2 regions of the Streptomyces sp. NPDC056580 genome follow, and region 2 is predicted to be linked to the other one. Evidence: predicted binding sites of a transcription regulator. Region 2 holds the regulator's gene; the other holds the start of a gene.
The links. Region 2 encodes HrcA, which represses chaperone genes, less so after heat shock. Its sites were predicted from a motif close to TTNGCACTCNGNNNNNCNGAGTGCNAA; they were not measured.
Positions count from the first base shown of each region.

Region 1 (10,777 bases), on a different contig from region 2:
GCGGGTGGCGGCGCCCGGCCCCAAGGGAACCGGCGCGAGCGGGGTGGCAGGGGACGCGGTGTGCGACACCCGCCACCACGGCGGTGACGACCAGGCGGTGTACGCCTTCGCCCGCGAGGACCTCGACGACTGGGAGCACGAGCTGGGCCGGACGCTGGCCAACGGCTGCTTCGGCGAGAACCTCACGACGGACGGTCTCGACGTCTCCGGCGCCCTGATCGGCGAGCGCTGGCGGATCGGTTCCGGACTCGTACTGGAAGTGACCTCCGGCCGCATCCCGTGCCGCACCTTCCAGGGCCATCTGGCCGAACGGGGATGGGTGAGGAGATTCACCCGGAAGGGCGCGACCGGCGCCTACCTCCGGGTGATCGAACCGGGTGGGATACGGGCGGGCGACTCCATCGAGATCGTGCACCGGCCGGACCACGGGGTGACGGCCGCGATGGAGTTCCGCGCGGTCACCACCGAGCGGGAACTGCTGCCCCGGCTGCTCGTGGCCGGCGCGGCGCTGCACCCGGAGAGCCTGGCCAAGGCCCGCAAGTACGTCGCCGCCCAGGCCCGCTGAGCGGTCGTCACCGGCGGCGGACGCGCTCGCTCCGGGTCACTACGCTTGGGCCATGACAACGGCTCTGATTACGGGATCGACCGCGGGGATCGGTGCCGCCTTCGCGCGGCGCCTGGCGGCTGACGGCCACGACCTCGTCCTGGTGGCGCGGGACACCAAGCGGCTGCGCGAGCAGGCGACCGAGCTGCACGACCGGCACGGCGTCGAGGCGGAGGTGCTCACCGCCGACCTCGCCGAGGACAAGGGCATCGAGACGGTGGCCGACCGGCTCGGCGACCGGCGCAACCCGGTCGACCTGCTGATCAACAACGCCGGTTTCGGCAACAAGGGCCGCTACCTCGACGTGCCCATGGCCGACGAACTGAAGATGCTCAAGGTGCACTGCGAGGCGGTGCTGCGGCTGACCTCGGCGGCCACCGCGGCGATGCGGGAACGGGGCCGGGGCGGTGTCGTCAACGTGGCGTCCGTGGCCGCATTCCTGCCCCGGGGCACCTACGGCGCCTCGAAGGCGTGGGTCGTGCAGTTCACCCAGGGCGCGGCGAAGGACCTGGCCGGCAGCGGGGTCCGGTTGATGGCGCTGTGCCCCGGCTTCGTGCGCACCGAGTTCCACGAGCGGGCCGGGATGGGCACGGACAACATCCCCGGCTGGATGTGGCTGGACGCGGACAAGCTGGTCGCCGCGGCGCTGGCCGACCTCGCGCGCGGGAAGTCGCTGTCCATCCCGGACCCGCGCTACAAGGCGCTGATGGGACTGGTCAAGGTCACCCCGCGCGGTCTGCTGAGCGGGATCAGCTCGCGGACGGGCCGCAAGTACGGGCCCCAGTAGCGAGGGTGGCGCCGCCGTTCCGGTGGGAAAATGGTCGGGTCGGTACCCGACCAGGGGGGCCGGAGGCGGTGACATGACCTTCGTACAGCTCATCGAGTGCAGGACGAGCCGGCTGGACGAGGTGAACCGGCTGATGGACGACTGGGTCACCCAGAGCAAGGGGAAGCGCACGGCGACGCACGCGGTGGTCGCGAGGGACCGCTCGGACGCGTCGCACATCGTCGAGGTGGTGGAGTTCTCGTCGTACGAGGAGGCGATGCGGAACTCGAACCTCCCGGAGACCGGCAGGATCTTCGAGGACATGGCCGCCCTGTGCGACGAGGCGCCGACGTTGACCGACCTGGACGTCGTCCGGGACGAGCAGCTGGGCCTGGAGTCCGTGCGGCGGCTCTTCGCGGCCCTGGAGAGCGAGGGCGATCTCCCGCCGCTCAACGACCTGCTGGACGAGGACGTCCACAGCCACGACCCGGTGAACCCGCAGGACACGATCGGGCTGGACAGCGTGCGCAGCGAGTACCGGATGTGGCGCGCCGCCTTCGACTTCGCCTTCACGGTCGACGACGTGCTGGCCCAGGGCGACCAGGCGTGCGCGCGCTGGACCTGGCACGCCACCCACAAGGGCGACTTCCTGGGCATCCCGGCGACCGGCCGCCAGGTCACCATGACCGGCATGACCCTCTTCCGCTTCGACCCCCAGGGCAAGATCACCGAGACCTGGTGGCAGCACGACCAGCTCGGACTGATGCAGCAGCTGGGGGCGCTGGACGAGCTGGAGCAGTAGGGGAAGCCGTCGCGCCGCTTTCGTCGCGCGTCGGCGTCAGTCGGCCAGGAGGACGTAGCAGCGGGACCAGTGGAGATTCCAGTCGCCGTCCATCCGGTAACCCGCCTCGCCGACCTGCCGCCCCCTTGCGCCGCGGTCGCGATCATGAAATGTTGCGGCTCGGACGATCCAGCCGAGCGCGGCCGGGTCGGAGTGAGGCACTGATCTCCCTGCACCGCATGTAAGGGGGTCTTCGTTCCACAGGAGGCCCTTGTGCACGCCGTCGACTCAGCCGTCACCCCTGGAAACTGGGACCACTACCGGTCCGCGGTCGTCGACGTCCGGTTTCCTGACCGGACCGTTCACGTCGAACCCCGCCCCGCCGGCACGGCCGGGGGCTTCTTCCCGGAAGCGGCGGGCGGCCGCGCCGTCCATGTGATCACCGCCTGGAACCCCTACGGCCGTACGGCGCCGGCCGACGCCAACGCGCGCGCCCAGACCCTGCTGCTCGACGAGGTCCGCCGCCGTGGTCTCGCCTGGTGGTCCGCGGTGGGCGGTGACGCGGGCGGCACGCACCGCGAGGAGAGCGTGGCCGTCGTCGGGCTGGGCGACGCCGCGGCGCGTGACCTGGGCCGCCGCTTCGGCCAGGACGCGATCTTCGCCTGGACTCCCGGCGCCTGGCGCGTCCTCGCGTGCGGCACCGACGCGGTCGCGGTGAGCGGCTGGACGAGCTCCGAGAACGGCCGCTGCGCCGGTCCGCGTTGAGGCAGGCGGGAGGAGAGCGATGGGCATGTACCCGATGCGCACGCCGGAGCACTGTCCGGGCTGCGGCCGGCGCCTGACCGGTCCACCGGCCGAGCGGGTCGGAGTCGACGGCTTCCCGGCCGAGGTGACGTACGCGACCGATCCGGTGTGCGGTGCGCGCTGGCACGTCTGGGACAGAACGTCTCCGCTGCGGCGGCTGGCCCGCCCGTACGTGGAGGGCGGCTGACGGCGCGTTTGCGCGGACACGCCCCTCACCGGCTCATCTCCGTCTCCCTGCCGGTCCGTGACAGCTTCTCCGGATTGCGGACCGCGTACAGGCCCGTGATGCGGCCGGCGTCCAGGCGGAGGGCGATGACGGATGAACGTGATCGTGCACAACCCGGGCGGCTCGTAAGGGCCGGGGATGTTCGACCGGCTGTCGGGCTGACCGGCGGGCGGTCCCGGGGGAAGGCGGGGAGAGATCCGGGAGAAGGCGGAAAAGCGGGAGGCCCGGCGCCCCGAAGGGCACCGGGCCTCATCGCTGAGATGCCTCAGTGGGCGTGGCCGTGGCCGTGGCCCGCCGCGGCCGGCTCCTCCTCTTCCTTCTTCTCGACGACCAGGGTCTCGGTCGTGAGCAGGAGGGAGGCGATGGAGGCGGCGTTCTCCAGGGCGGAGCGGGTGACCTTGACCGGGTCGATGACGCCGGCCTTGATCAGGTCGCCGTACTCGCCGGTGGCGGCGTTGTAGCCGCTGCCCTTCTCGAGCTCGGCCACCTTGGAGACGATGACGTAGCCCTCGCGGCCGGCGTTCTCGGCGATCCAGCGCAGCGGCTCGACGGCGGCGCGGCGGACGACCGCGACACCGGTGGCCTCGTCGCCGGTCTTGTCGAGGTTGCCCTCGAGGACCTTGACGGCGTGGACCAGCGCGGAGCCACCACCGGAGACGATGCCCTCCTCGACCGCGGCGCGGGTCGCGGAGATGGCGTCCTCCAGACGGTGCTTCTTCTCCTTCAGCTCCACCTCGGTGGCGGCGCCGACCTTGATCACGCACACGCCGCCGGCCAGCTTCGCGAGGCGCTCCTGGAGCTTCTCGCGGTCCCAGTCGGAGTCGGTGCTCTCGATCTCGGCCTTGATCTGCGCGACGCGGCCCGCGACGTCGGCGGAGTTGCCGCCGCCGTCGACGATCGTGGTGTCGTCCTTGGTGACGGTCACGCGGCGGGCGGAGCCCAGCACGTCCAGACCGACCTGGTCGAGCTTGAGGCCGACCTCCTCGGAGATCACGGTGCCGCCGGTGAGGGTGGCGATGTCCTGCAGCATGGCCTTGCGGCGGTCGCCGAAGCCCGGGGCCTTCACCGCGACGGCGTTGAAGGTGCCGCGGATCTTGTTGACGACCAGGGTCGACAGGGCCTCGCCCTCGACGTCCTCGGCGATGATCAGCAGCGGCCTGGAGGCACCCGACTGGATGACCTTCTCCAGCAGCGGCAGCAGGTCCTGGATGGAGCTGATCTTGCCCTGGTTGATCAGGATGTACGGGTCGTCGAGGACGGCCTCCATACGCTCCTGGTCGGTGACGAAGTACGGGGACAGGTAGCCCTTGTCGAAGGCCATGCCCTCGGTGAAGTCCAGCTCCAGACCGAAGGTGTTGGACTCCTCGACGGTGATGACGCCGTCCTTGCCGACCTTGTCCATGGCCTCGGCGATCAGCTCGCCGACCTGCTGGTCCTGGGCGGACAGCGCGGCGACGGCGGCGATGTCGGACTTCGAGTCGATCGGGCGGGCCGAGGCGAGCAGGTCGTCGGAGACGGCCTTGACCGCGGCGTCGATGCCCTTCTTGAGCAGCGCAGGGGAGGCGCCGGCGGCCACGTTCCGCAGACCCTCGCGCACCAGCGCCTGGGCCAGCACGGTGGCGGTGGTGGTGCCGTCACCAGCGATGTCGTTGGTCTTGGTCGCCACCTCCTTCACGAGCTGGGCGCCGAGGTTCTCGTACGGGTCCTCGATCTCGACCTCACGGGCGATCGTGACACCGTCGTTGGTGATGGTGGGCGCGCCGAACTTCTTGTCGATGACGACGTTGCGGCCCTTGGGGCCGATCGTCACCTTCACCGTGTCGGCCAGCTTGTTGACGCCGCGCTCGAGGGCGCGACGGGCGTCCTCGTCGAACTTCAGGATCTTCGCCATGACAGCGGGAGCCCTCTCGGAAATCTGTGGGTGAAAAAGGCACTGCGCCCCGGGCGCCCGGCTCTTATGTGGTCGCGGGGGCCAGGGGCGCAGCGTCAAGCATCAAAGTGCTCGAGGTGACTTACTTCTCGATGATCGCGAGGACGTCGCGAGCCGAGAGGACGAGGTACTCCTCGCCGTTGTACTTCACCTCGGTGCCGCCGTACTTGCTGTACAGGACGACGTCGCCGACCTTGACGTCGAGCGGCAGGCGCTCGCCGTTCTCGAAGCGGCCCGGGCCCACGGCGAGGACGGCGCCCTCCTGGGGCTTCTCCTTCGCGGTGTCCGGGATGACCAGGCCAGAGGCGGTGGTCTGCTCGGCGTCGAGCGGCTGGACCACGATGCGGTCCTCGAGCGGCTTGATGGCAACCTTGGAGCTGGTGGTCGTCACGGTCCGACCTCCCCCTTCGGAGATCTCACGGGGTTAACTGTCTGAGGTGGCGACCAGGTGGATCCGTCGTCGCGGGTGCCGGACCTGCCCGTCGCGTGTCTGGCACTCTCGTCTGCCGAGTGCCAGAGCCGAGACTATGACCGCGATTAGCACTCGGTCAAGCGGAGTGCCAATGGCGGTGCGGCGCGTCGGCCCCGCCGGGGTGGTGCGCCGCGCCGGCGACGGGCGTGGTCAGGCCAGATAGTCCTCCAGGCGCGCCACGGTCAGGCCCTCGCTCTGGGCGTGGCGCAGCAGGCGGATGGTGCGTTGCGTCAGGGTGGGACCGGCGGCCTCGTCGGGACCCACGAGGACGATGTCACCGGGGCGCAGGCGGTGCGCGCCGCCGCGGTAGACGATGCCGGCGGAGTCGAGGGCGGCCCGCCACAGGACGACGTTGGAGATGCCGCAGCCGGCGGCGGCGCGCAGGGTGTTGGCGTCGTAGGAGCCGTAGGGCGGCCGGAAGAGGCGGGGGCGGACACCGAAGCGGGATGCGAGTCTGTCCTGCTGGCCGCAGATCTCGGCGCGCTGGCCGGCGTACGGCAGTCCGGGCAGCGCCGGGTGGTCGAGGGTGTGGTTCTCGATCGCGGCGCCCACCGCGCGCAGCCGGGCGAAGTGGCCGTAGCCGGGGCCCACGACGCTGTCGGTGAGGAAGAAGCTGACCGGCAGCCGGAGTTCGCGGACCATGTCGACGAACCGCGGGTCCCGCTCGGCGCCGTCGTCGTAGGTGAGGAAGACGACCCGGTCGGTGGTGTCGACGCGGTCCACGACCGGGGGCGGTGCGGCGTCCGTCCGGCGAGTCCCCGGGGGCCGGGCCGGGTGGCTCGGCGGGGCGGCGAGCGGGGCGGTCAGGCCCCAGCGGCGGTACGCCGCGCCGTCGGCCGGGCTGGGCTGCCGCGCGCCCTGGGCCGCCCGCTTGCCCAGCCGCTCGATGGGGTCGACGGACTGGGCGCAGCCGGCGAGCAGGAGAGCCGCGGCGAGCGCGGCCGCCGCTGCGGCCCGCACCCGTACGGGCCCGGCCGCCGGCCGCCCCCGGCGCCTCACAGGTAGTCCTCCAGGCGTGCCACGGCGTACCCCTCGCGCGTGACCTTGTCGAGGAACCTGCGCATGTCGTCGACCATCGTGCCGTCCCATTCGTCGCGGCCGCGGAAGTGGGTGAGCACGATGTCGCCGGGGTGCAGGCTGCGGTCCCAGTCGCGGTACTCCCAGTGGTCGACGAAGACCTCCTCGTCCCAGATCGGCGCGTACTTGATCCCGCAGGACTTGGCGGCGCGCAGGGTGTCGCCGTTGTAGTTGCCGTAGGGCGGCCGGAAGACGGTGGGCGCCTTGCCGAACTGCTTCTTCATGACGTCCTGCATGCCGCAGATCTCGTGCCGCTGCTCCTCGTAGGACAGGCCGGGCAGGAAGGGGTGGGTGAGGGTGTGGTTGTTGAGGGTGTGGCCCTGGGACTGCATCCGGCGGAAGTAGCCGTAGTCGTTCTTCACCAGGTAGTCGCTGAGGAAGGCCGAGTAGGGGACCTTCAGGTCGCTCATCATGCGCAGGAACGCCGGGTCCTTCTCGGCGCCGTCGTCGATGGTGAGGAAGACGACCTTCTCCTTGGTGGGGACGGTGGTGAAGACCGGGGGCAGGTTCTCCTCGTCCTGGCCGTCCACCTCGAAGCCGTCGCGCGGGGTGATCCGCGGCTTGACGGCGGGCGGCGCCGGGGCCGTGAGCGGCACAGCGGCCAGCTTCCAGCGCTGGGCGGCGGCGGCCAGCCGGGCCTGTTCGGCGGCGCGGCGCGCCTCGGGGCTCAGCGCCTGGGCGCCGCCCTGGCCGGCGTTCCTGCTGGGGCCCGGATGGCCGTCGGGGGCCCGGTCAGGGGAACCGCAGCCGGCGGCGAAGGCGGCCGAGACCAGGGCGGCCGCCCCGCAGCGGAGGGCGGCCCCCGTGAGACGCGCACGCCTGCCATGTGCCCGCTTTTTGTCATTTTGTACTACTGGTCGCATGGCCTCGGATCCTCGCAGGCCCCGGTGCCGAACCCGGCCCGACACCGCCGCCGGAGGCGCACCATCCACCGACTGGCCCACAATGACCCGGTGAACGACCTCGCCCTCCTCCTCAGCCCCGAAGGCCGCGCCCTGCTCGACGAGGTGCGCGACACCGACCCCGCGCACGAGCTGGCCGTGGCCACCCGGCTGCGCCGTGAACACCCCGCCGAGCTGGTGTCGGCGGCGCTGGGACAGGCACGGCTGCGGCAGCGGGCGGCGGCGAAGTTCGGGGCCGAGGACGCGCGGCGGATGTTCTTCACCCCGAACGGGGTCGAGCAGTCGACGCGGGCGAGCGTGGCCGCGTACCGCGCGGAGCGGATGCGACGGCTGGGGGTGACCTCGGTGGCCGATCTGTGCTGCGGGATCGGCGGCGACGCGATCGCGCTGGCGCGGGCCGGCATCCGGGTGCTGGCCGTGGACCGCGATCCGCTGACGGCGGCCGCGGCCCGTGCCAACGCCGAGGCGCTGGGGCTCGCCGCGCTGATCGAGGTGCGCGAGGCGGACGTGACCGAGGTGGACACCGACGGCTACGACGCCGTCTTCGTGGACCCCGCCCGGCGCGGCGGCCGGGGCCGGATCTTCGACCCCGAGGCCTACTCACCGCCGCTTTCGTGGGCCGTCGCGGCTGCCATCGAGGCGCCCCGGGCCGCACTGAAGATCGCCCCGGGCGTCCCGCACGAGGCCGTCCCGGCCGAGGCCGAGGCCGAGTGGATCTCGGACGGCGGGGACGTGAAGGAGGCGGTGCTGTGGTTCGGGACCGGGGCGCCGGGTGCCGTGCGGGCCACACTGCTGCCGGGCCCGCGCACGCTGTCCGGCCGCGGCCTGCCCGACCCCGCGGTGCGCCCGGTGGGGCGGTACCTGTACGAACCCGACGGCGCCGTGATCCGCGCCCACCTGGTCGCCGAGGTGGCCGAGGAGATCGGCGGCGGCCTGGTCGACGGGACCATCGCCTACATCACCGCCGACGCGCTGCACCCGACCCCGTACGCCACCGCCTACGAGATCACCGACCAGCTCCCCTTCAACGTCAAGAAGCTGAAGGCCCTGCTGCGCGAGCGGGAGGTCGGCACCCTGACCGTGAAGAAGCGGGGCTCGGCGGTCGAACCCGAGGAACTGCGCAGAAAGGTCAAGCCGCAGGGCCCGAACTCCGCGACGGTGTTCCTCACCCGGGTCGCGGGGGCCCCGACGATGCTGGTCGGCCGGCCGGTGCGCTGAGCGCGCAGTCGCTCAGCCGGCCTCGGCGGCCCGGCGCAGCAGCAGGGCGCGTTCGCGTTCGTTGCGGGTGAGGGAGGCCGCGCGTTCGAACTCGGTGCGGGCCTCCGCCGCGCGGCCGAGGCGGGCGAGCAGGTGGGCGCGGACGCTGGGCAGCAAGTGGTAGTCGCGCAGGGCGGGTTCGCCGGCCAGGGCGTCGACGAGTTCCAGCGCTTCGGCCGGTCCCTCGGCCATCGACACGGCGACCGCGCGGTTCAGTTCGACGACCGGGGACGGGGCGCGGGCGGCGAGCAGGCTGTAGAGGGTGGCGATGGTGCGCCAGTCGGTCTCCGCATAGGAGTACGCGTGCGCGTGGCAGGCGGCGATGGCCGCCTGGAGGGCGTAGGGGCCGGGTGCGCCGGTGGCGGTGGCGTCGGCGCAGGCGAGGGCCCGGATGCCGCGGGCGATGAGCATCCGGTTCCAGCGGCGCCGGTTCTGGTCCTTCAGCAGCACCGGTGTGCCGTCGGGGGCGGTGCGGGCGGCGGTGCGCGAGGCCTGGAACTCCAGCAGCGCGGTCAGGCCGTGCACCTCCGGCTCCTTGGGCATCAGCCCGGACAGCAGCCGGGCCAGCCGCAGGGCGTCCTCGCACAGCCCGGGGCGCAGCAGGTCGTCGCCGGCGGTGGCGGCGTAACCCTCGTTGAAGATCAGGTAGATGACGTCCAGCACCGAGCCGAGGCGGGCCTCGCGGTCGGGCCCGTAGGGAACCTCGAAGGCGACGTTCCGCGTCGCGAGGGTGCGTTTGGCGCGGACGATGCGCTGGGCCACCGTCGGCTCCGGGACCAGGTGGGCGCGGGCGATCTCGGCCGTGCTGAGGCCGCCGAGCAGGCGCAGGGTGAGGGCGATGCGGGCCTCGGGGGACAGCGCGGGGTGGCAGGTGGTGAAGACGAGCCGCAGCAGGTCGTCGTCGATGTCGTCCGGGTCGGCGGGTTCGAGCGGCGGGGCCGTGGCCGGGAGGGTCCGGCCGATCTCGGCGAGTTTGCGGGCGTAGGTCTCGCGGCGCCGGACCAGGTCGACGGCGCGGTGCCGGGCGGTGGCCATGAGCCAGGCGCCGGGGTTGTCGGGCACGCCGTCCCGGGGCCACCGCTCCAGGGCGGCGACCAGCGCGTCCTGCGCCAGTTCCTCGGCGATGCCGACGTCCCGCACGATGCGGGCGACACCGGCGACGACCCGCGGGGACTCCAGCCGGAAGACGATCTCGATGGCGTGTGCCGCGGTGGGCTGTGCTTCCACAGCCCACCATGCAACACCCCCGGGCCCCGGGAGCCAAGCACGTCAGCCCTCGGCGATCTCCCGGACCTCACAGGTGACGGTCCAGAAGTCCTCGTGCGTCTTCAGGAACCGCTTCGTCCACTCCACGGCCTCGGCCATGTCCTTGCACTGCATGAGCGCGTAACCGCCGACGACCTCCTTGGACTCGGTGAAGGGCCCGTCGGTGACGGAGATCTTCCCGCCCTCCCAGTGCACCCGGGTGCCCTGGGCGGACGGGGTGAGCCCGGCGGTGTCGAGCATGACGCCGGCCTTGGTGATCTCCTCGATCAGCTCGCCCATCCGCCGCATCAGTTCCTCGCTGGGGCCCTCGGCGGGGGCGGAGGCCTCTTCGATGCGCACGAGCGACAGGTAGCGGGGCATGGTGACTCCTCGGTCCGGGCGACGGAGCCGTTCTCCGCCACTCACCCGTGCGTCGAACGGGAGGCGGCCGGATCGACAGCCGCGCGGAGATTTCTCGGAGATTCTTCTCCCGGGCTCCCGCGACGGGCGGCACCGGCCCGCCGCTCGGCGCGGTGACGCCCACAGCCCGCTCGCCGCCGGCTCCTTCGCCGCCACTCGGTCGGGGTCGGAGGGCGCCGTGACGACCGGCATCGTCACCGTCCGCACGCGGTCCGCCGCAGGCTCCGGCCGAACCGCGTCAGCTCGGCCGGTGCAGTCCAGGCCGGTGTCCGTCGTGAGACCGGCGGTGTCGG
Region 1 covers NZ_JBHTVE010000010.1:104,173-114,949, forward strand. Annotated here, with positions in the region: gene ACFQ9Z_RS23085 (MOSC domain-containing protein) at 1-565, shown strand, start outside; gene ACFQ9Z_RS23090 (SDR family NAD(P)-dependent oxidoreductase) at 618-1,391, shown strand; gene ACFQ9Z_RS23095 (ester cyclase) at 1,465-2,172, shown strand; gene ACFQ9Z_RS23100 (DUF3293 domain-containing protein) at 2,425-2,916, shown strand; gene ACFQ9Z_RS23105 (hypothetical protein) at 2,942-3,142, shown strand; gene groL (chaperonin GroEL) at 3,447-5,072, opposite strand; gene groES (co-chaperone GroES) at 5,194-5,502, opposite strand; gene ACFQ9Z_RS23120 (polysaccharide deacetylase family protein) at 5,734-6,582, opposite strand; gene ACFQ9Z_RS23125 (polysaccharide deacetylase family protein) at 6,579-7,523, opposite strand; gene ACFQ9Z_RS23130 (methyltransferase domain-containing protein) at 7,614-8,780, shown strand; gene ACFQ9Z_RS23135 (RNA polymerase sigma factor) at 8,793-10,046, opposite strand; gene ACFQ9Z_RS23140 (YciI family protein) at 10,089-10,445, opposite strand; gene ACFQ9Z_RS23145 (hypothetical protein) at 10,679-10,777, opposite strand, start outside.
Region 1: a site for HrcA is predicted at 5,649-5,675, ahead of groES (co-chaperone GroES). Genes of this name have one in related genera too.

Region 2 (10,777 bases):
CGCGGTAGCTGTCCAGCTTCTCCTCGTCGGCGACGGCCTGCGTCTCGGCGAGCACGTCGGCGGCGAGCCCCGGGGCGCCGGCGGCGAGTTCGGCCGCGTTCTTGTAGTGGGCCTTGGGGATCACCAGGACGTGGGTGGGTGCCTGCGGGTTTATGTCCCGGAAGGCGACGGTGGTCTCGGTCTCGCGGACGACCGTCGCCGGGATGGCCCCCGCGACGATCTTGCAGAACAGGCAGTCGTCCTGCGGTTCCCCTGCCATGCGTGTGCCTCCTCACGCCGGTGATCGGTACCGGGGCATCGTATCGGGGGCGCCGGGGAACCGGTCACGGCAGTTCCGGGGGCGTCCTGGCCGGTGTGGCCTCCAGCGCCTGGAGCGCCAGCCTGATCGCCTCGTCGAGCTGGGGGTCGCGGCCCGCCGCGTGGTCCTGCGGACGCTGGACGACCTCGACGTCCGGGTCGACGCCGTGGTTCTCCACGCCCCAGCCGGCGCCCTCCAGCCAGAACGCGTACTTCGGCTGGGTGATCAGGGTGCCGTCGACCAGACGGTAGCGGCTGTCGATGCCGATGACACCGCCCCAGGTGCGGGTGCCGACCACGGGGCCGATCCCGAGGGCGCGGATCGCCGCGTTGACGATGTCCCCGTCGGAGCCGGAGAACTCGTTGGCGACGGCGACGACCGGTCCGCGCGGGGCGTCCCTCGGGTAGCTCTCGGGCCGCATCCCGCGCGGCAGGTCCCAGCCGACGACCCGCCGGGCCAGCTTCTCCACGACGAGCTGCGAGGTGTGGCCGCCGCGGTTCTCCCGGACGTCGACGACCAGCCCCTCGCGGGCCACCTCGACGCGCAGGTCGCGGTGGATCTGGGCCCAGCCGGGCGCCTGCATGTCGGGCACGTGCAGATAGCCGAGCCGGCCGCCGGACCGCTCGTGGACGTGGGCGCGGCGGCCGGCCACCCAGTCGTGGTAGCGCAGCGGTTCCTCGTCCGCGAGCGGGACCACGACCACGTGCCGCAGTTCGCCGCCGCCGGCCGGCGAGACGGTCAGCTCCACGGGCTTGGCGGCCGTGCCGACCAGCAGCGGGCCGGGGCCGGTGACCGGGTCGACCGGCTGCCCGGCGACCGCGACGATCGCGTCGCCCGGACGCACGGCGACCCCGGGCGCGGCCAGCGGGGAGCGGGCGTCCGGGTCCGAGGTCTCCGAGGGCAGGACCCGGTCGACCCGCCAGGCGCCGTCCTCGTGGCGGGAGACGTCGGCGCCGAGCAGTCCCTGCCGGGCGCCGTCGCCGTAGCCGCCGCGCGGGGTGACGTAGGCGTGCGAGGTGCCGAGTTCGCCCTGCACCTCCCACAGCAGGTCCACCAGGTCGTCGTGGGCGCCGAGGCGGTCGAGGACGGGCCGGTAGCGGTCGAGGACGCCGTCCCAGTCGACGCCGCCCATGTCGGGCCGCCAGAAGTTGTCCCGCATGATCCGGCCCGTCTCGTCGTACATCTGCCGCCATTCGGCGACCGGGTCGACGGTCTGCCGGATCCGGGTCAGGTCGACGGCGATGTTCGACTCGCCGTCCTCGTCGTCGGAGGCGTGCCGGTCGGAGGGCACGACCCGCAGCCGGCCGTCGCTCCACAGCAGCACCCGCCTGCCGTCGCCGCTGACCTCGAAGTGGTCGGCGTCGGCGGCGAGATGCTCCAGGCGCTGCTGGGCGAGGTCGTAGCGCTCCAGCCGGGTCTTCGGGTCGGGGGCGTCGGGCGTGGCGCGGCCCGCGCCGAGGACGCCGCGCACCGGGTGGCGCAGCCAGAGCACCCCGTCCCTGGCCGCGCGCAGGTTGGAGTAGCGGGCGGCCTCGACCGGGAAGGGCACGATGCGGTCGGCGAGACCGTCCAGGTCGATCCGGGTCGCGGGGGTGCCCTCGCTGTCCGGTGTCTCGTCCTTGTCGGGGGCGCCGAAGGGCCGGCCGTGGCGCTGCGGCCCGAACGGGGACGGGGTGGTCGCGGAGAGGGTGATCAGGTACGGACGGGTGCCCTCCACGAAGGCCAGGTCGAAGACGTGCTCGTCGTAGACCGGGTCGAAGGAGCGGCTGGAGAGGAAGGCGAGGTGCCTGCCGTCCAGCGTGAAGGCGGGGGCGTGGTCCTGGAAGCGCAGCGGGGTCGCCTCGGTGACCGACAGGTCGGTGGTGTTGGCGAGGCGGAGCTGGGAGAGCGGGCGGGGGCCGGGGTGGGCCCAGGCCAGCCAGCCGGAGTCGGGCGAGAAGGCCAGGTCGTGGACGTCGCCGTGCTCGCTGCGGGTGACCTCGCGGACCTCGCCGGTCTCCCGTTCGACCAGCAGCAGCCGCCCGTCGTGCGAGGCGACGGCGGCCCGGCTGCCGTCGGGCGCCATGGCCAGCTCCAGGACGCGGCCGAGCTGCCCTGCGGCGAGCCGGCGCGGGGGCGTGCCGAGGGCGGCGCCGGTGGCGGCCGCGAACTCCAGGGCGTCCTCGCCCTCGGCGTCCGTCACCCACACCGCCCACTCCTCGCCCTCGGAGCGGAAGGCGCGCGGCAGCCGGGTCCGCACGCCCGGCTGGGCGGCGAGCGCGCGGGCGGGCCCGGAGCGGTGGGTCACCCAGTGGACGGCGCCGCGCACGGCGACGACGCTGCCGCGCGCGGTGTGGTCGGGGGCGCCGGAGCCGAACCAGTGCGAGGCGTTCACCGGGAACGGCTGGAGGTCCACGCGCGGCCCGCCGAGCCGGATGTCCAGCCGGCGCGGTTCGGCGCCGTCGAGGTCGTCCAGCAGCCAGAGTTCACCGGCGCTCGAGTAGACGACCCGGGTGCCGTCGGTGGCGGCGTGCCGGGCGTAGAAGCCCTCCAGCGGGGTGTGCCGGCGCAGGTCGGAGCCGTCGGCGAGGGAGGAGTAGAGCGCGCCGGTGCCTTCGTGGTCGGAGAGGAACGCGATCCGGTCGCCGGCCCACAGCGGGTACTCGACGTTGCCGTCCAGCTCCTCGTGCAGCCGGGTGAACTCGCCGTCGCCCTCCAGGTCGATCCACAGCTTGCCCGCCGTGCCGCCCCGGTACCGCTTCCACCAGGCGGCCTCGCGGCCCATCGGGGCGGACAGCAGCACGGTGTGCGGGCCGTGGGCGACGGCGCCGACCGGCCCGTACGGCAGGGTGGCGGCCGGTCCCCCGTCGAGCGGGACGGCCCGGGCCCAGCTGCGGCGCAGGCTCGCCTGACCCTGGGTGCTGAGCGCGAGCACCTCGCCGTCCGGGGTCCAGCCGCGCACCTGGGTCCGCCAGCTGCCCCAGTGCGTCAGCCGCCTGGCGGGGCCCCCGGCCACCGGGGCGAGGTGCACCTCGGGGGCGCCGTCGCGGGTGGAGGTCCAGGCTACGGCGGTGCCGTCGGGCGAGATGCGGGGGTGGTTGACGGGCACGTTGTCGGCGCTGACCCGCCAGGCGCGGCCGCCGTCGAGGGGGGCCAGCCAGACGTCGTCCTCGGCGACGAACGTCACCAGGTCGCCGTGCGGGTGCGGGAATCGGAGGTAGCCGGAGGATGCCGTCGGAGCTCCCTGAGTCACCCCGTCACTGTACGCAGCGACCGGCTTCCTCCGGGCCGGTTCGGATCACTTGCCCCGCACTCGCCCGTCCTGACCTCACTTGCCCTCCACCGGCCAGCAACTGGGGTCCTTCCTGCACCAGATGGTGCGCGTCACGGTCACCGTCACCGTCGGCTGCCCGCCCCACTGGGTGGGCGGCCGGTACGTCGGCCCCGGTGTGGCGTCGCAGTCGCCGAGCCCGCTGACCCGGAAGACCTGCCGGCCGCCGACCGTGCCCGTGAGGTCCCCGCGCACACAGGCCCCGTCGACGGCCCGGGTCACCTTCCCCTTGACGGTGATCTTCCGCCCGTCCTTGGTCTGTCCCTGGCAGTCGACGGAGACGACGGTGCTCTCCGTGGGCGAGGGCGAACTGCGGGACGCCCCGCCGCCCTTGCCGCCGTAGTCACCGGTGCAGGTGAGCCAGCTCACGTCCACGTGCCGCCGCTTCAGCTCGGCGGTCGCGGTGCTGTCGGTGGTGTACGCGGCCGAGGCCGAACTCAGGTCGCCCGGCTGACACGCCACCACCGTGCCCGCGCCCAGCAGCACGAGCCCCGCCACGCTCACGCGGCGCGCGGCCCGCGGCCGGCGCCGGATCCGCCTCGATACCCCCATGAAGGGCAGCGTGCCACCACCGTCCCCGGTGCGGAAGGGCGCTTACGGCCACTCACCCGTTCGGGCAGCGGCGGCCCCGCTCCCGTGCCGTCAGCCGCGCAGCAGGAGCCACTCCTGGAGTTCCACCAGGTTGCCCTCGGGGTCCTTGAGATGGGCCACCCGCATGCGGTCGGTCATCGGGGCCGGGCCGTGCAGCACGGTCGCGCCCCGTGCGGTGATCTCCGCGCAGTACGCGTCGAGGTCGTCCACGCGCAGCACGACCAGGGAGCGGTGGCCGGTGGCGGTCTCACCCGTCTCCGCGAGGACGCCGGCCATCATGGCGCGGTCCTGCAGCGCGATCCCGGCGGAGCCGGCGTGCGGCCTGAACTTCTCGTACGGTCCCTCGCCGGTGCCGGACTGCGGCCTGAGACCGAGGACTTCGCCGTAGAAGCGGTAACAGGCGGCGAAGTCGGTGACGAGGAGCCGGACTTGAGCGAGTTCCACGGTGTTCCCCCAGCGGTCAGGACCAGCGGCCGGTGCGGCCCAGCAGCAGGGCCGCGGCGGCGGTGCCGGCGGTGGACGTGCGCATCACCGTGGGCCCCAGCACGTACGGCTTGGCGCCCGCCTCCTCGAAGAGGGCCAGCTCGTCGCGGGCCACGCCTCCTTCGGGTCCCACGACCAGCACGATCTCGCCCCGCGCGGGGAGTTCGGCGGTGGCGAGGGGGGCGCTGTCGTGCTCGAAGTCGGAGTGGAGCACGGCGGCGAAGTCGGCCGCGGCGAGGAGGGCGGCGACCTGTCTGGTCGTCGCCGTGTCCGCGACCTCGGGGAAGCGCAGGCGGCGGGACTGCTTGCCGGCCTCGCGGGCGGTGGCCCGCCACTTGCCGAGGGCCTTCAGCCCGCGGTCGCCCCGCCACTGGGTGATGCAGCGGGCGGCCTGCCAGGGCACGATCGCGTCGACGCCGACCTCGGTCATGGTCTCGACGGCGAGTTCGCCCCGGTCGCCCTTGGGCAGGGCCTGGACGACGGTGATGCGCGGGGCCGGTTCGGGTTCCTCGGCCACCGTGCCCATGCGGACGATCAGCCGGTCCTTGCCCTCGGTGCCGGTCACCTCGCACACCGCGTACCGGCCGGCGCCGTCGGTGAGCACGACCTCCTCGCCGGCCTGGAGCCGCTTCACGGAGACGGCATGGCGTCCCTCGGGGCCGTCCAGGACGTAGTGACCGCCGTCCCCGGCCTCGAAGTGCCCGACGACGAACACGGGGGCGGTCATCGCGCGTCACCTCCGGCCGACAACGCTGTCCGGGCCTCGGCGAGTTCGGCGGCCAGCACCTCCACGAGCTGCCCGGCCGGCAGCTCCCGGGCCAGCCGGTGGCCCTGGCCCGCCCACAGCGCCATGCCCTGCGCGTCGCCGGCCTTGGCGGCGGCCCTGCGCAGCGGCGCCGTCACATGGTGGACCTCGGGGTAGGCGGCGGGGGCGTAGGGGCCGTGCTCGCGCAGGAAGCGGTTGACCAGGCCGCGCGCCGGGCGGCCGGAGAAGGCGCGGGTCAGTTCGGTGCGCGCGAACAGGGGGTTGGTCAGGGCCTGCTTGTACAGGTCGGGGGCGCCGGACTCCGGGGTGGCGAGGAACGCGGTGCCGAGCTGGGCGGCGCTCGCGCCCGCGGCGAGGACGGCGGCGATCTGGCCGCCGCGCATGATGCCGCCGGCGGCGACGACCGGTATGCGCACCGCCTCGCGGACCAGCGCGAGCAGTGACAGCAGTCCGAGCCCGGAGCCGTCGTTCTCGGGGACGTCCCGGTGGGTGCCCTGGTGTCCGCCTGCCTCCACGCCCTGCGCGATCACCGCGTCCGCCCCGGCCCGCTCGACCGCGCGCGCCTCCTCCGGGGTGGTGGCGGCGACCAGCGTGAACGTGCCGGCGCGGCGCAGGGAGTCGATGACCTCGCGGTCGGGGACCCCGAAGTGGAACGAGACCACCGGCACCGGGTTGTCGAGCAGTACGGCGAGCTTGGCGTCGTAGCCGTCGTCCCGGCCGCTGTCCGGGTCGCCCAGCTCGGTCTCGTACCAGGCGGCCTCACCGGCGAGCTGGTGGGTGTAGATCTCGACGGCGCCCGCGTCGAGGGGCGCGGCGCCGGCCGCTGCGGCGGAGCCGTTGCCCGCACCGGGGTACTCGGACTGCGGCACGAAGAGGTTCACGCCGAAGGGCCGTCCGGTGAGCCCGCGGAGCTGCTTGATCTCCTGGTACATGCCGTCGGCGGTCTTGTACCCGGCGGCGAGGAACCCGAGCCCGCCCGCCTCGGACACGGCCGCCGCGAGCTCGGGCACGGAAACCCCGCCCGCCATCGGAGCCTGCACGATCGGCCGGGGGAAGAGATCGGTCAGCGCGGAGGACATGCCCGCATGTTGTCACGTCCTGGGGGGAGCTCCGAATCGGGTCTTCCTCCCTGGCACATGCCACTTTCCACCGGCCCCCGAGCCGGGTGGCGGGTGCGCGAAGGGCAGGGTCCGGGGCGGAGCTCCCTGGCGGGGTCCGAGCGGCGGGGCCCCTTGCCCTCAGCGCGAGGGGCGGAGCCCTCGGCACCCGGACAAGGGGCGGAGCCCTCAGCGCCCGTTGAACGCGTCCTTCAGCCGTGAGAAGAGGCCTTGCTGACCCGGCTGGAACTGCCCCTGGGGCCGCTCCTCGCCGCGCAGCTTCGCCAGCTCGCGCAGCACCCTCTCCTGCTCGGGGTCCAGCTTGGTCGGGGTGGTGACCTCGACGTGGACGATCAGGTCGCCCCGGCCGCCGCCGCGCAGATGCGTGACGCCCCGGTTGTGCAGCGGGATCGACTGGCCGGACTGGGTGCCCGGGCGGATGTCGACCTCCTCCATGCCGTCCAGCGTCTCCAGCGGGACCTTGGTGCCGAGGGCCGCCGCGGTCATCGGGATGGTGACCGTGCAGTGCAGGTCGTCGCCGCGCCGCTGGAAGGTCTGGTGCGGCAGCTCGTGGATCTCGACGTAGAGGTCGCCGGCCGGACCGCCGCCGGGGCCGACCTCGCCCTCGCCGGCGAGCTGGATCCGGGTGCCGTTGTCGACACCGGCCGGGATCTTGACGGTGAGGGTGCGGCGCGAGCGCACCCGGCCGTCGCCCGCGCACTCCGGGCACGGGGTCGGCACGACCGTGCCGAAGCCCTGGCACTGGGGGCAGGGGCGGGAGGTCATGACCTGGCCCAGGAAGGACCGGGTGACCTGCGACACCTCGCCGCGGCCGCGGCACATGTCACACGTCTGGGCGGTCGTGCCCGGGGCCGCGCCCTCGCCGTTGCAGGTGTTGCAGACGACCGCGGTGTCGACCTGGATGTCCTTGGTCGTGCCGAAGGCCGCCTCGTCCAGCTCGACGTCGATCCGGATCATCGCGTCCTGGCCGCGCCGGGTGCGCGAGCGGGGCCCGCGCTGCGACGCCGTGCCGAAGAACGCGTCCATGATGTCGGAGAAGTTGCCGAAGCCGCCGGCGCCGAAGCCGCCCGCGCCGCCGCCGCCCGCCTGCGAGAGCGGATCGCCGCCGAGGTCGTAGACCTGCTTCTTCTGCGGGTCCGACAGCACCTCGTAAGCGGCGTTGATCTCCTTGAACCGCTCCTGGGTCTTCGGGTCGGGGTTGACGTCCGGGTGCAGCTCGCGCGCGAGCCGCCGGAACGCCTTCTTGATCTCATCCTGCGACGCGTCGCGGCGCACGCCGAGAACGGCGTAGTAGTCCGTGGCCACTTACGACTCCGCCAGGATCTGTCCGACGTACCGTGCCACTGCGCGTACCGCTCCCATCGTTCCCGGGTAGTCCATGCGGGTCGGTCCGACCACGCCGAGCTTGGCAACCGCCTCGCCGCCCGAACCGTAGCCGACCGACACGACGGACGTGGAGTTGAGTCCCTCGTGGGCGTTCTCGTGCCCGATGCGCACCATCACGCCCGGATCCTTCGCCTCGCCGAGGAGCTTGAGAAGCACGACCTGCTCCTCGAGGGCCTCCAGGACGGGCCGGATCATGAGGGGAAAGTCATGTCCGAAGCGGGTGAGATTGGCGGTGCCGCCGATCATCAGCCGCTCCTCGTTCTCCTCGACCAGTGTCTCCAGCAGTGTGGAGAGCACTGTGGAGACCGTACCGCGATCCTCGGGCTCGAAGGCCTCCGGAAGGTCCTCGACCAGGCGCGGCACGTCGGTGAACCGGCGGCCCGCGACCCGGCTGTTGAGCCTTGCCCTGAGGTCCGCGAGGGCCGTCTCCCCGAACGGCGCCGGGCAGTCCACCATCCGCTGCTCGACCCGGCCGGTGTCCGTGATCAGCACGAGCATCACGCGCGCGGGGGCGAGCGAGAGGAGTTCCACGTGCCGCACGGTGGAGCGGGTCAGGGACGGGTACTGCACGACGGCGACCTGCCGGGTGAGCTGCGCGAGCAGCCGCACCGTGCGCGCGACGACGTCGTCGAGGTCGACGGCGCCCTCCAGGAAGTTCTGGATCGCCCGCCGCTCGGGCCCGCTCATCGGCTTGACGCCCGCGAGCTTGTCCACGAACAGCCGGTACCCCTTGTCGGTGGGGATACGGCCGGCGCTGGTGTGCGGCTGGGCGATGTAGCCCTCTTCCTCGAGGGCGGCCATGTCGTTGCGCACGGTCGCCGGGGACACACCGAGGCTGTGCCGTTCGGTGAGCGCCTTGGAGCCGACCGGCTCCTCGGTGCCCACGTAGTCCTGGACGATGGCGCGCAGCACCTGAAGTCTGCGTTCACTCAGCATCCGCGCGCACCTCCAGCATGTCTTCCGCGGCCTTTCGGGTCGTCCCCCTGGCACTCTGCGTGTCCGAGTGCCAGCGTTCCCCGGCCAGTGTACGGCCGTGGGGTACTCACTGGGCAAGGTCGGTCCCGCCGCACCCCGTCCTGCCGTTAGCGTCGCGTCATGACCGTGACTTGGGAAGAGCTGGGATGGGAGCGGCTGGCCGACGGGGTCGGCCGGTGCCGGCTGCCCGGCTGGGACTGCACCTCGGGCCTGGTGCTCGGGGCGGGTACGGCGCTGATGGTGGACGCCGGGTCGAGCCTCGCCGAGGGCACGCGGCTGCGGGAGCAAGCCCAGCGGCTCGCGGGCCACCGTGTGACCCATCTCGCGCTCACCCACCCCCATTTCGACCACGTCTTCGGCGCGGCCGCCCTGGCCGGGGCCGAGGTGTACGCGGCGGTGGGCGCGGACGCGGCGCTGACGCACGAGCGCGAGGAGCTGCGCCTGGACGCGGTCAGGAACGGCCTGCCGCCCGCGGACGCCGACGAGGCGGTGGACGCGCTGGCGCCGCCCCGGCACCTGGTCTCCGGGGAGTGGACGCTCGACCTCGGCGACGGGCGGCAGGCGCTGCTGGCCAACGTGGGTCCCGGCCACACGGCCCACGATCTGGCGGTGCTGGTGCCGGGCGCCCCGGAGGTCGTCTTCTGCGGCGACCTGGTGGAGGAGTCGGGCGAACCGCAGGCGGGCCCGGACGCGGTGCCGGGCCGCTGGCCGGACGCGCTCGACCGTCTGCTGTCCCTGGGCGGCGAGGACGCGCTGTACGTACCCGGTCACGGAGCGGTGGTGGACGCGGACTTCGTGCGGCGCCAGCGAGACGTGCTGGCGGCGCGTTTCGGCGTGTCATGAGCACAGAGCCGCCGGTTCTCCTATCGTCATCCGAATGCGCCAGTACTCCGCCGATCTGACCCCGTCCTGGAAGAAGCCCCGGCCCGTGCCGGAGGTCGCGGCGGAGCCGGGCCTGGTGGTGGAGGAGCCCGGCACCGGGTTCTGCGGGGCGGTGATCCGCTGCGAGGCGGGCACCGTGACGCTGGAGGACCGCTTCGGCAAGCACCGGGTGTTCCCGCTGGAGCCGCGCGGATTCCTGTTGGAGGGCAGGGCGGTGACCCTGGTCCGGCCGCCGTCGGGGCCGGCGCGGCCCACCCGCACGGCGTCCGGTTCGGTGGCCGTTCCCGGCGCACGCGCGCGCGTGGCCCGCGCCGGCCGCATCTACGTCGAGGGCCGTCACGACGCCGAGCTGGTCGAGAAGGTGTGGGGCGACGACCTGCGCATCGAGGGCGTGGTGGTGGAGTACCTGGAGGGCGTGGACGACCTGCCGTCGATCGTCGCGGAGTTCGCGCCGGGCCCGGACGCGCGCCTCGGCGTCCTGGTGGACCACCTGGTGCCGGGCAGCAAGGAGTGGCGCATCGCCGAGTCGGTGACGAGCGAGCACGCGCTGGTCGTCGGCCACCCGTACATCGACGTCTGGGAGGCGGTGAAACCGGCCTCGCTGGGCATCCGGGCCTGGCCCCGCGTCCCGCGCGGCCAGGACTGGAAGACGGGCGTCTGCCGGGCCCTGGGCTGGCCGGAGAACACGGGCGCGGCCTGGCAGCGGATCCTGTCCCGGGTGCGGTCCTACAGGGACCTGGAGCCGGAGCTGCTGGGGCGGGTCGAGGAGCTGATCGACTTCGTCACCGCGTAGCGGGGCAGGGACCGTCCCCGCGTAACGGGGCCGGGGGCCGTCCCCGCGTAGCCGGGCCGGGGACCGTCAGTCCACCAGGTCCCGTACCACCGCGTCCGCCAGCAGGCGCCCGCGCAGCGTCAGCACGGCCCGGCCTTCCCCGTACGGCTCGTCCTGCAGGAGTCCGTCCGCCAAC
Region 2 covers NZ_JBHTVE010000002.1:212,632-223,408, reverse strand. Annotated here, with positions in the region: gene ACFQ9Z_RS04705 (histidine triad nucleotide-binding protein) at 1-259, opposite strand, end outside; gene ACFQ9Z_RS04700 (S41 family peptidase) at 324-3,530, opposite strand; gene ACFQ9Z_RS04695 (hypothetical protein) at 3,606-4,160, opposite strand; gene ACFQ9Z_RS04690 (VOC family protein) at 4,251-4,643, opposite strand; gene ACFQ9Z_RS04685 (16S rRNA (uracil(1498)-N(3))-methyltransferase) at 4,660-5,409, opposite strand; gene ACFQ9Z_RS04680 (nitronate monooxygenase) at 5,406-6,527, opposite strand; gene dnaJ (molecular chaperone DnaJ) at 6,735-7,871, opposite strand; gene hrcA (heat-inducible transcriptional repressor HrcA) at 7,872-8,888, opposite strand; gene ACFQ9Z_RS04665 (MBL fold metallo-hydrolase) at 9,048-9,770, shown strand; gene ACFQ9Z_RS04660 (DUF3097 domain-containing protein) at 9,805-10,602, shown strand; gene hemW (radical SAM family heme chaperone HemW) at 10,669-10,777, opposite strand, start outside.